One region of the Shewanella sp. MF05960 genome, then DNA from elsewhere that is predicted to be linked to it. Evidence: predicted binding sites of a transcription regulator. Region 1 holds the regulator's gene; the other holds the start of a gene.
What was found. The regulator FliA, encoded in region 1, starts transcription of late flagellar genes. The targets are predictions, from matches to a motif close to CTAAAGNTNNNNNNNNNNNNGCCGATA.

Region 1 (4,625 bases):
CCTGTCATTACATTGGCGCCTGAGTTGGAACAGATGTTGCATAAGTCTATGCAGGCGACAGGTGGAGAAGGGCCAAATATTGAACCCGGACTCGCAGAACGCATGCAGCAGTCACTTTTAGATGCTGCACAGAAGCAAGAAATGGTTGGGCAACCAGCCATATTATTGACATCTGGTATGCTGAGATCCACGCTGTCACGATTTGTTAAATACACTATTCCAAATTTACGAGTGATTTCTTACCAAGAAATCCCCGACGAGAAACAAATCAGAATTGTTTCTGCAGTAGGTCAATAGTGATAACGTCAGTTTAAAGAGGTGCGTACGTGAAAATTAAACGATTTTTTGCCAAAGATATGCGTGCAGCATTGGCACAAGTTAAAGACACCTTAGGGTCTGACGCTGTCATTATGTCTAATAAAAAAGTGGCTGGTGGCATCGAAATTGTTGCCGCGGTTGATTATGACGAACCAAAAGCCGCTATGGCGTCGCAAGCGCCAACGAATAGCTTTATGGATGTCAGTGAAGATAGAGTTTCATTGGGCGCTAAACCTGCCGTTAAGGCACATTCAAAAGTGAGCCCACCGCCTGCAGCGGACTCGTTACAAGCATTACTTGAAAAGCAGCACAATCGCATGGCACAGCAAATGTCTGTGCATCAAGATGAACCAGAGTTACCTGAATGGGCTCGCCAATTACAAGGGGCTAAAACGGCTAAGCCTACCCCAAGTGCGCCACAGGTAAATCATCTTGAAAAACCCAATAAAAGTAATAAAAATCAATCTGCCGAGCTAGACTCATTGCGTGAGGAAATGGCATCGTTAAGAAGCTTACTGACCCACCAGGTGTCTTCTTTAATGAAAGATCACAAAAAGCGCTCTGATCCAGTTGGCGCCATGTTAGAAAGTAAATTAATTGCAGCTGAGTTTTCTCCCGCTGTTGCTGCTAAACTAGCTGGGCTGAGCCAACACTACACGCCAGCAGACTTAGTGCGAGCATTACCACAAAGTTTAGCTAATTTACTTGATAATCAAGGTGATGATATTGTTAAACGTGGTGGTGTAGTTGCTTTTGTTGGCCCAACGGGTGTCGGTAAAACGACTTCTTTAGCAAAAATTGCTGCGCGGTTTGCTGCACATCATGGTCCTGAACAAGTCGCGTTGATTACGACAGACCATTATCGAATTGGAGCATATGAGCAATTAGCGACATATGGTAAAATTATGGGCTGCCCTGTTAAGCAAGCACATGATTTAAGCGAATTAGAGCAGATTTTATATCAATTTAGAAATCGTAAGCTAGTGTTAATTGATACTGCGGGAATGGGACAACGAGACATGCGTCTTTATCAACAACTTGATAATTTGACTGCAAATAGTAGGATCCCAATTCGCAGTTATTTAGTGATGTCTGCCACTGGCCAGCGTCGTGTATTGCAAGATGCAGTTGAACACTTTAAACGCATTCCGTTATCGGGTGCTATTTTGACTAAATTAGATGAATCAGTATCAATTGCAGGTGCATTGAGCGTATTGATTCAAAATGAGTTACCATTGAGTTATGTTACTGACGGTCAACGTGTTCCAGAAGACATGAAAGTGGCTGATACACTAGAATTAGCCAAACAAGCACTAGCCGCATTAAACGAAACAGAACAACCAACGTCACAAGACACGGCATGGTCAAATGACACTGCCTATGCATTTGAGTAAAGATATGACTCGGGATCAAGCAAGTGGTTTACGTATGATGAATCAACCAAATAACGATAAAGTTAAAGTAATTGCCGTATCCGGTGGTAAAGGCGGAGTCGGTAAAACAAGCGTATCAATTAATACCGCAGTCGCATTAGCCGAAAAGGGCAAGCGTGTACTGGTGCTTGATGCTGACTTAGGTTTAGCCAACGTTGATGTGATGCTAGGGATCCGTGCAGAGAAAAATTTATCTCATGTTTTGTCTGGCGATGCCGAATTAGATGACATCATTGTCCGTGGGCCAAAAGGGATCGGTATTGTGCCGGCCACGTCTGGTTCACAAGCGATGGTTGAATTGACCCCAGCGCAGCATGCCGGTTTAATTCGTGCCTTTAGTGAAATGCGCACCCAGTTCGACATTTTAATTGTTGATACGGCTGCGGGTATTTCAGATATGGTGCTGAGTTTTTCGCGGGCGTCACAAGATGTATTAATCGTTGTATGTGATGAACCTACATCGATTACTGATGCTTACGCCCTGATTAAAATTTTAAGTCGTGAACACGGTGTGTTCCACTTCAAAATTGTGGCAAATATGGTGCGTAGTTTACGCGAAGGCATGGAATTATTTGCTAAACTCAGTAAAGTAACAGATAGATTTTTAGATGTGGCCTTAGAGCTTGTCGCTAGTGTTCCTTTCGATGAAAATTTGCGCAAAGCAGTTCGTAAACAAAAACTGGTCGTAGAAGCCTTTCCAAAATCACCTTCTGCGATTGCATACCAAGGGTTGGCCAATAAAATTATGACCTGGCCTGTACCGCAACAACCTGGTGGTCACTTAGAGTTTTTTGTTGAACGCTTAGTACAACGTAAACCAGTAGAAGAGGGGAGAGCGAGTGAATAAAGCCGCAGCGTATACTCAGTTCGATAACAAAACATCGATTGTTGAACAGTATGCACCGTTGGTGAAACGCATTGCTCATCATATGTTGGCAAGGCTGCCAGCATCAGTGCAACTGGATGATTTATTACAAGCAGGTATGATGGGGCTTCTAGAAGCATCATCAAAATTTGATGGCACCAAAGGGGCTAAATTTGAAACCTTTGCTGGCATTCGTATTCGTGGCGCAATGATTGACGAAATTCGCCGCGGTGACTGGGTTCCACGCTCAGTTCATCGTAATAATCGCCGTGTAGCCCATGTCATTGACGAACTTGAACAAGTGTTAGGGCGCGATGCACGAGACACAGAAATTGCTGAAAAACTTGATATGTCTCTCGATGAGTACCATCATATCTTAAATGATGTTTCTGTCGGTAAAATCATAGGCATAGAAGACCTTGGTGTTTCCCAGGATGTGTTAACCACAGACGACGAATCCCCAAATGAAGCTTTTGATTCTCTCGCCGAGACTCAGTTCCAATCTGCACTGGTTGAAGCAATTAAAACCTTGCCAGAAAGAGATGCTTTAGTGCTGTCGTTATATTATGACGAAGCATTAAACTTAAAAGAAATCGGTGCCATCCTTGAGGTAAGTGAGTCGCGAGTTAGCCAGATATTAAGTCAGGCCATGCTCAGACTAAAAGCCAAACTCAAGCATTGGACACAAGAATAATAACTAATTATAGAGCAAACGAGTGTCAGCTCACCGGAGGAAACCTTGGACAAGAATATGAAGATTCTTATTGTTGACGATTTTTCAACAATGAGACGTATCATTAAGAACTTGTTGCGAGACTTGGGATTTAATAATACCCAAGAAGCAGATGATGGCTCAACAGCCCTACCTATGTTACAAAAAGGTCATTTTGACTTTGTTGTAACCGACTGGAATATGCCGGGAATGCAGGGTATTGATTTACTTAGAGCAATCCGTGCAGACGATTCACTAAAACATTTACCTGTATTAATGGTTACGGCTGAAGCTAAGCGTGAGCAAATCATTGCTGCGGCTCAAGCTGGTGTTAATGGTTATGTTGTTAAACCGTTCACAGCCGCTACGTTAAAAGAAAAGTTAGACAAAATCTTTGAACGACTCGCTTAAGCAAGGATAAGTCATGCAGGCATCAATATCGGGGTTAATTACTCTCGAACAGGCCCAGCAACTTGTTGAACTGCTATCGGCGGGAGAGCAAGGTAAAGCTGACGAATTAATTAGAGATTTAGCGACTCCTCTGCAGCGTGAGCTGTTTGAAGAGGTCGGTAAACTCACTCGCCAATTGCACAGCGCACTAAAAGATTTCCAAGTTGATAACCGTTTATCTGAATTAGCGAACACTGAAATTCCGGATGCTAAAGAAAGATTAAACTATGTTATTGAGATGACAGAACAAGCTGCTAATAAAACCATGGATGCGGTTGAAGAATGTTTGCCTTTGGCCGATACCATTATAAGCAACATTCAATCTGTAACGCCTATGTGGGATAAACTGATGCGTCGCGACATCGAACTGGGTGAATTTAAATCACTTTGTCATGATGTTCAGCAGTTTATGTCTAATAGCGAGCATGATTCTAACCGTCTTCGTGAATTGCTCACTCAGATATTGATGGCGCAAGACTTCCAAGATTTAACCGGTCAGATGATCCGCCGAGTGATTGAACTAGTGCGCGAAGTAGAGAGTAATTTAGTATCCATGTTGACCGTTTTTGGTGACCATACTACTGAGTCATTACCTACAATTAAAGATAATAAGATAGAGGCAGAAGGCCCAATCATGAACGCTGAGTTACGTGAAGACGTGGTCACGGGTCAGGATGAAGTTGATGATCTGCTATCAAGTCTGGGTTTCTAATTAGGAGTCAATTTAATGTCATTTGATGTTGATGAAGAGATACTCCAGGACTTTTTAATTGAAGCTGGTGAGATTTTAGAGCTTCTACAAGAGCAGCTGGTCGCTCTTGAAAATAATCCTGATGACAGTGATTTA
Region 2 (4,625 bases), on a different contig from region 1:
AAACTGGCGTATTGCTTACCATCAAGCCATTGTAATTCATCAACAAATGCTTTTCTAAAATAACCAATATGAGCCGCAGGGCCGCCAAAACTGATTAAGCCTAATGCTAAAAAACGACTAAATATTTGCCACATCGCCCAGTTCCTTTTTGTGTGAAGCCATCATTTTATGACATAAAAATGACAATTTCATGACCACACTACTGTTAACTTACTGTTTTTCTAACATGACTAACACTTCAAAATGGTCAGTATGCGGAAACATATCAAACAACTGCACCTTGGTAATCTGGTAGCCCTCAATATTGGCTAAATCAACCACTAAGGAGTTGGGATTACAGCTTGAGTACACTATCGCTTTAGGGGCAAAAAGACTTAATGAACGACACAATGCTTCGCCTAAACCACGTCTTGGAGGATTGACGATAATTAAATCAGGCTTGTCTTGAGTTGCTTGCCCTTGAGCAAACTGTGTCGAGTCAAGCGCACTGAAATCAACATTTGTTAACCCCAACTTTTCAGCAGACATTTTGGCGCACTCAATCGCTTCCGCTTCAATTTCAATACCCGTTAAACGAATATGTTTGTCGGCACAATGCAGGCCAAAACCCCCTACGCCACAGAATAGATCCCAAATATAACTCGGGTTAAACTCTGCAACCCACTCGCGGGCAGTGTGATATAACTTGGCCGCCACATCTGGGTTGGTTTGAAAAAAGCTTTTAGGCCGAATAAACAGCGGCACATGATTAAACTGCTCTTCTAAACGAGTGGCCTCGGTTAAAAAGATTTCTTGCTCGCCCTCTAATATCGCCATGTGCACAGGTTGAATATTCACTGACACTAACGCGATCGCTGGAAACTCGTGTAATAGTTGCGGTAACTCACGTTCAATTCGGGTAATGGCTTGCTCACTGCGCAGTACAAAGCGCAACATAAACTGGCCCTGTATTTGGCTACGAGTCAGTAAAATATACTTCAGTTCACCTTTGGCTTTATCCACTCGGTAAGGCGGTAACCCGGCCTGTTGCACAAAACGTTGTAATCGATGCAGAAGAATTTGCATGTCTTGCGGATACAAGCTGCAATCACATAAACTAACCGCCTCACCTTGTGGGTTCACCAGGCCTAAAATAGGTTGATGCGCAGCGCCCAACACCACCATTTTAGCCTTGTTACGAAAACCAGACTCGGCGCTTAATACCGGAGCTAACCATTTTGCTACGCTAAGATCGCTAAATAGTTCAATAAGCTGCTGTTGTTTTTTGTCTATTTGTTGTGGCATCGGCTGCAAAATGTTGCGGCATGATAAACAATCACCGCGCTGAAAATATTCACATTTCACAGCTTGTTGCCTCGCCCGAATTCAGCATGGCAAATGCCTGATCGCATAATTGTTTAAGTTGAGCGAGATCCTCAAGCGTTCCGCCCACTTTGCAGCGCATTTGCTCTGGAACCGTTAACGCTTGTTGATGTAACTCACGTCCCGCTTCGGTAACGTGTAACACCCGCACTCGTTCATCTAATTCACTGCGGCCACGACTGACTAACTCTTTAGCCTCAAGGCGTTTAAGTAACGGTGTTAATGTACCAGAATCAAGATGCAGCTTTTCACCTAGGGTTTTCACGCTAATACCAGGTTCTTTCCACAACACCATCATCACCAAATATTGCGGGTATGTTAGCGACAATCCGTCTAACAGTGGTCGGTATGCGCGGACCATCGCATTGGTAGCACTGTATAATGAAAAACACACTTGGTTTTCAAGTGCTAAAGGATTAACCGCTTGCTCGGGGGCATTTTTAATAGACATAGGCTTTACTCAGCTCACCAATAATATTCAAATCTGTATCCAGACAGATCTAACACGGAATTTCATCAAAATTTAATTATATCACACATTAATTGCGCGCAATGTATTAACGCGTCACGAGAAATAAAATGATTTATCGCTCAAGTTTTACACTGTTAAGCCGATAGAAATAAACACAAGTCAAAACTGAGGACAACGCATGCCAATCAGTGTGAATGCACCATCATCAATGCCTACAACGATTGATTCTGGTAACAGTTTGAAAGTCGCTGTAATGGCGAAAGATCAGCAAGAAGCAGAAGGCCAAATGGCACTGCAGTTGATTGAAGCCGCCGCGCCACCGCAACCTGTGGGTAATAGCGGTCATAATATTAATACTACGGCATAGATACATGATGCTTAAAAAAAACCTAGCAATTTACGCTAGGTTTTTCTTTTTCAAGGCCACTAATATCTAATAGCGTAACCATTTTAATGCGTCATGTTGGTCTTCAAAATACTTCATTTCACCTGACATAAACCAACTGCCCATTTTAGTGGCCCAGTCTAGCCAGGTCTTATTACCCCATATGGCAACGCGTTCAAATTCAGACTCATGCTTTAACCCCAGCTGTAAGTCATCCCAGGCAGCACGCAAATCCCAACCTTCAAGCTCTGTCGCATCGAGTAATAAGCTAATTTTAGGTTGATCAACCTGGCTTAACGCACCTTCAAGCATTGGCGTAATCACCAGATAATCTTCATGGGTTAACGTTCCGACGGCTTTTAACGTCACAAAGAAAACATTCTCAATACGATTAATGCCAATTGATAAACCGTGTTTTTTAATACTCATACCCCACTCCTTAGTGATATAAAAAAACGAGACTCATGTTTATATTTTAACCAACTAAGTCAACTGGAGTGTGCCTTAGAGCACAAATTTGAGTTAAGTATTCTATCTTGTGCCCAAACAACCTGAAGATGCTCGATTTCAGCAAGAATTTACACGCGTTTAGGCAAGGCATTGATTGCGGGTAATGGTTGCTCCCTTTCCAAAATCAGCTAAATTAACAAATGCCGCAGTATCAACGCGTGTAAAACTTGCCCTATGGGAGTTTCACCGTGTTCCCCTGATGATTAAATCAAGAGCGTTGTTGTGCTAATTTATAAGGTATCCGCATTAACGCGCCTAGCGTTGAAAACACGGTGAAGCTCTGAATCACGTCTCTTCAAGTTGATTGGGTATAAACCTGCCGGCCAACCTCTTTAGGCAGCAGTGAAAAAATGGCCGCTGCAAACATCGTCATGATGCCTACGGTAACGAAGGTTAATTGAAATGCACTTAACACCTCTGCTTGACTGCCGCTACTGACACCCGCACTAAAGCCACCCAACAATGCCCCCGCACAGGCCACGCCTAGACTTAATGCTAGTTGAGCAACCACAGACAATAGACTGTTACCGCTACTGGCACTCTCGTCATCTAAATCAATCAGCGTCACGGTATTCATGGCCGTAAATTGCAATGAATTAATGGCCCCCAGAACCGCCAACATACACAACATAAACCAGTATGGTGTTTGTTCGCTGACTAATCCCATACTAGCCAACATCAAACCCAGAGCCAAAGTATTCCCGGTTAATACGATACGAAAACCAAAACGCTCGATGATTGGACGAGCCAACCACTTAGCGAGCATTGCTGCTGCGGCCAACGGTAACATGCTCATCCCCGCTTGAGAGGGAGAATAACCTAATGCGATTTGTAATAATAACGGCACTAAAAATGGCAAAGCACCGCTCCCCAAACGGGCAAAAAGGTTACCAAAAATACCAATGGAAAAAGTGTTAGTTTTAAACAATGAGGGTGAAAATAGTGGCTTTGCAATGCGGCCCGCTCGTAACCAATATGCTATCAAGCATGCCATGCCTGCAAATAACAGCAACATGACTCGTAAGTGGGGTAAATGCAGTTCGCCCAATCCTTCCATCGCAATGGTAATCAACAACATTGCACTACCAAACAACAAAAAACCTACACTATCAAAGCGTGTTTTTTGTTTGCCACGTAAGTCGGGAATAAACTTGAGCGCGGCATAACAACCAATGAGCCCTACTGGCAGGTTAATTAAAAAAATCCAATGCCAGGTTAAATATTGCACCATCCAACCGCCCATTGCTGGGCCTATTAATGGGCCGAGTAATCCTGGGATAGTAATAAACCCCATAATCCGTACCAACTCTGATCGCGGATAAGCCCTCAGTATCACCAATCGCCCGACAGGAAACATCAATGCGCCACCGAGCCCTTGCACCACCCGCGCGCCAATCAACATATCAAGTGAATTTGATAAGGCACAAAGTAACGATCCGAAACTAAACAATACAATCGCGCTGAAAAAGATCTTTTTGGTGCCAAAGCGATCGGCTATCCAGCCTGATGCGGGGATCAATAACGCGACGGTAAGCATGTAGGCAATAATAACGCCTTGCATGCGCAGTGGATCTTCATTTAAGTCGCTGGCCATTCCAGGCAAGGCGGTGTTTAAAATCGTGCCGTCCAGTGATTGCATAAAAAATGCAATCGCCACCACCCAAGGCAAAGCTCTGGCGGTTCTATTATCAAGTAAAGGGCTATTTATCATCATACCTCTTTATACCATTGCGCGTTAGTAAGTGATCTCTCAGCGAGAATTTAAAAGGGCTTAAACAAGGCGAATGACTGAATGAATAGTTATTCTCTTTCGAAGTCATGCAACGCAGTGTAAGTCCTTTTAAAACTCGCCTGAAAGGAATGCCCCAGCCGCTTTTGCTCTGCGTTCTCGCTATT

Region 2: ACROAE_RS14565 (cytoplasmic protein) is a predicted target of FliA. The motif match lies at 1,953-1,979, and genes of this name have one in related genera.

The regions. Positions count from the first base shown of each region.
Region 1 is NZ_JBOZPS010000017.1:44,900-49,524, forward strand. It holds gene flhA (flagellar biosynthesis protein FlhA) at 1-297, shown strand, start outside; gene flhF (flagellar biosynthesis protein FlhF) at 327-1,712, shown strand; gene ACROAE_RS16025 (MinD/ParA family protein) at 1,717-2,598, shown strand; gene ACROAE_RS16030 (RNA polymerase sigma factor FliA) at 2,591-3,310, shown strand; gene cheY (chemotaxis response regulator CheY) at 3,356-3,739, shown strand; gene ACROAE_RS16040 (protein phosphatase CheZ) at 3,753-4,490, shown strand; gene ACROAE_RS16045 (chemotaxis protein CheA) at 4,506-4,625, shown strand, end outside.
Region 2 is NZ_JBOZPS010000014.1:92,674-97,298, reverse strand. It holds gene chrA (chromate efflux transporter) at 1-134, opposite strand, end outside; gene rlmC (23S rRNA (uracil(747)-C(5))-methyltransferase RlmC) at 211-1,344, opposite strand; gene ACROAE_RS14570 (MarR family winged helix-turn-helix transcriptional regulator) at 1,334-1,813, opposite strand; gene ACROAE_RS14565 (cytoplasmic protein) at 2,013-2,201, shown strand; gene ACROAE_RS14560 (STAS/SEC14 domain-containing protein) at 2,268-2,648, opposite strand; gene mdtD (multidrug transporter subunit MdtD) at 3,025-4,443, opposite strand.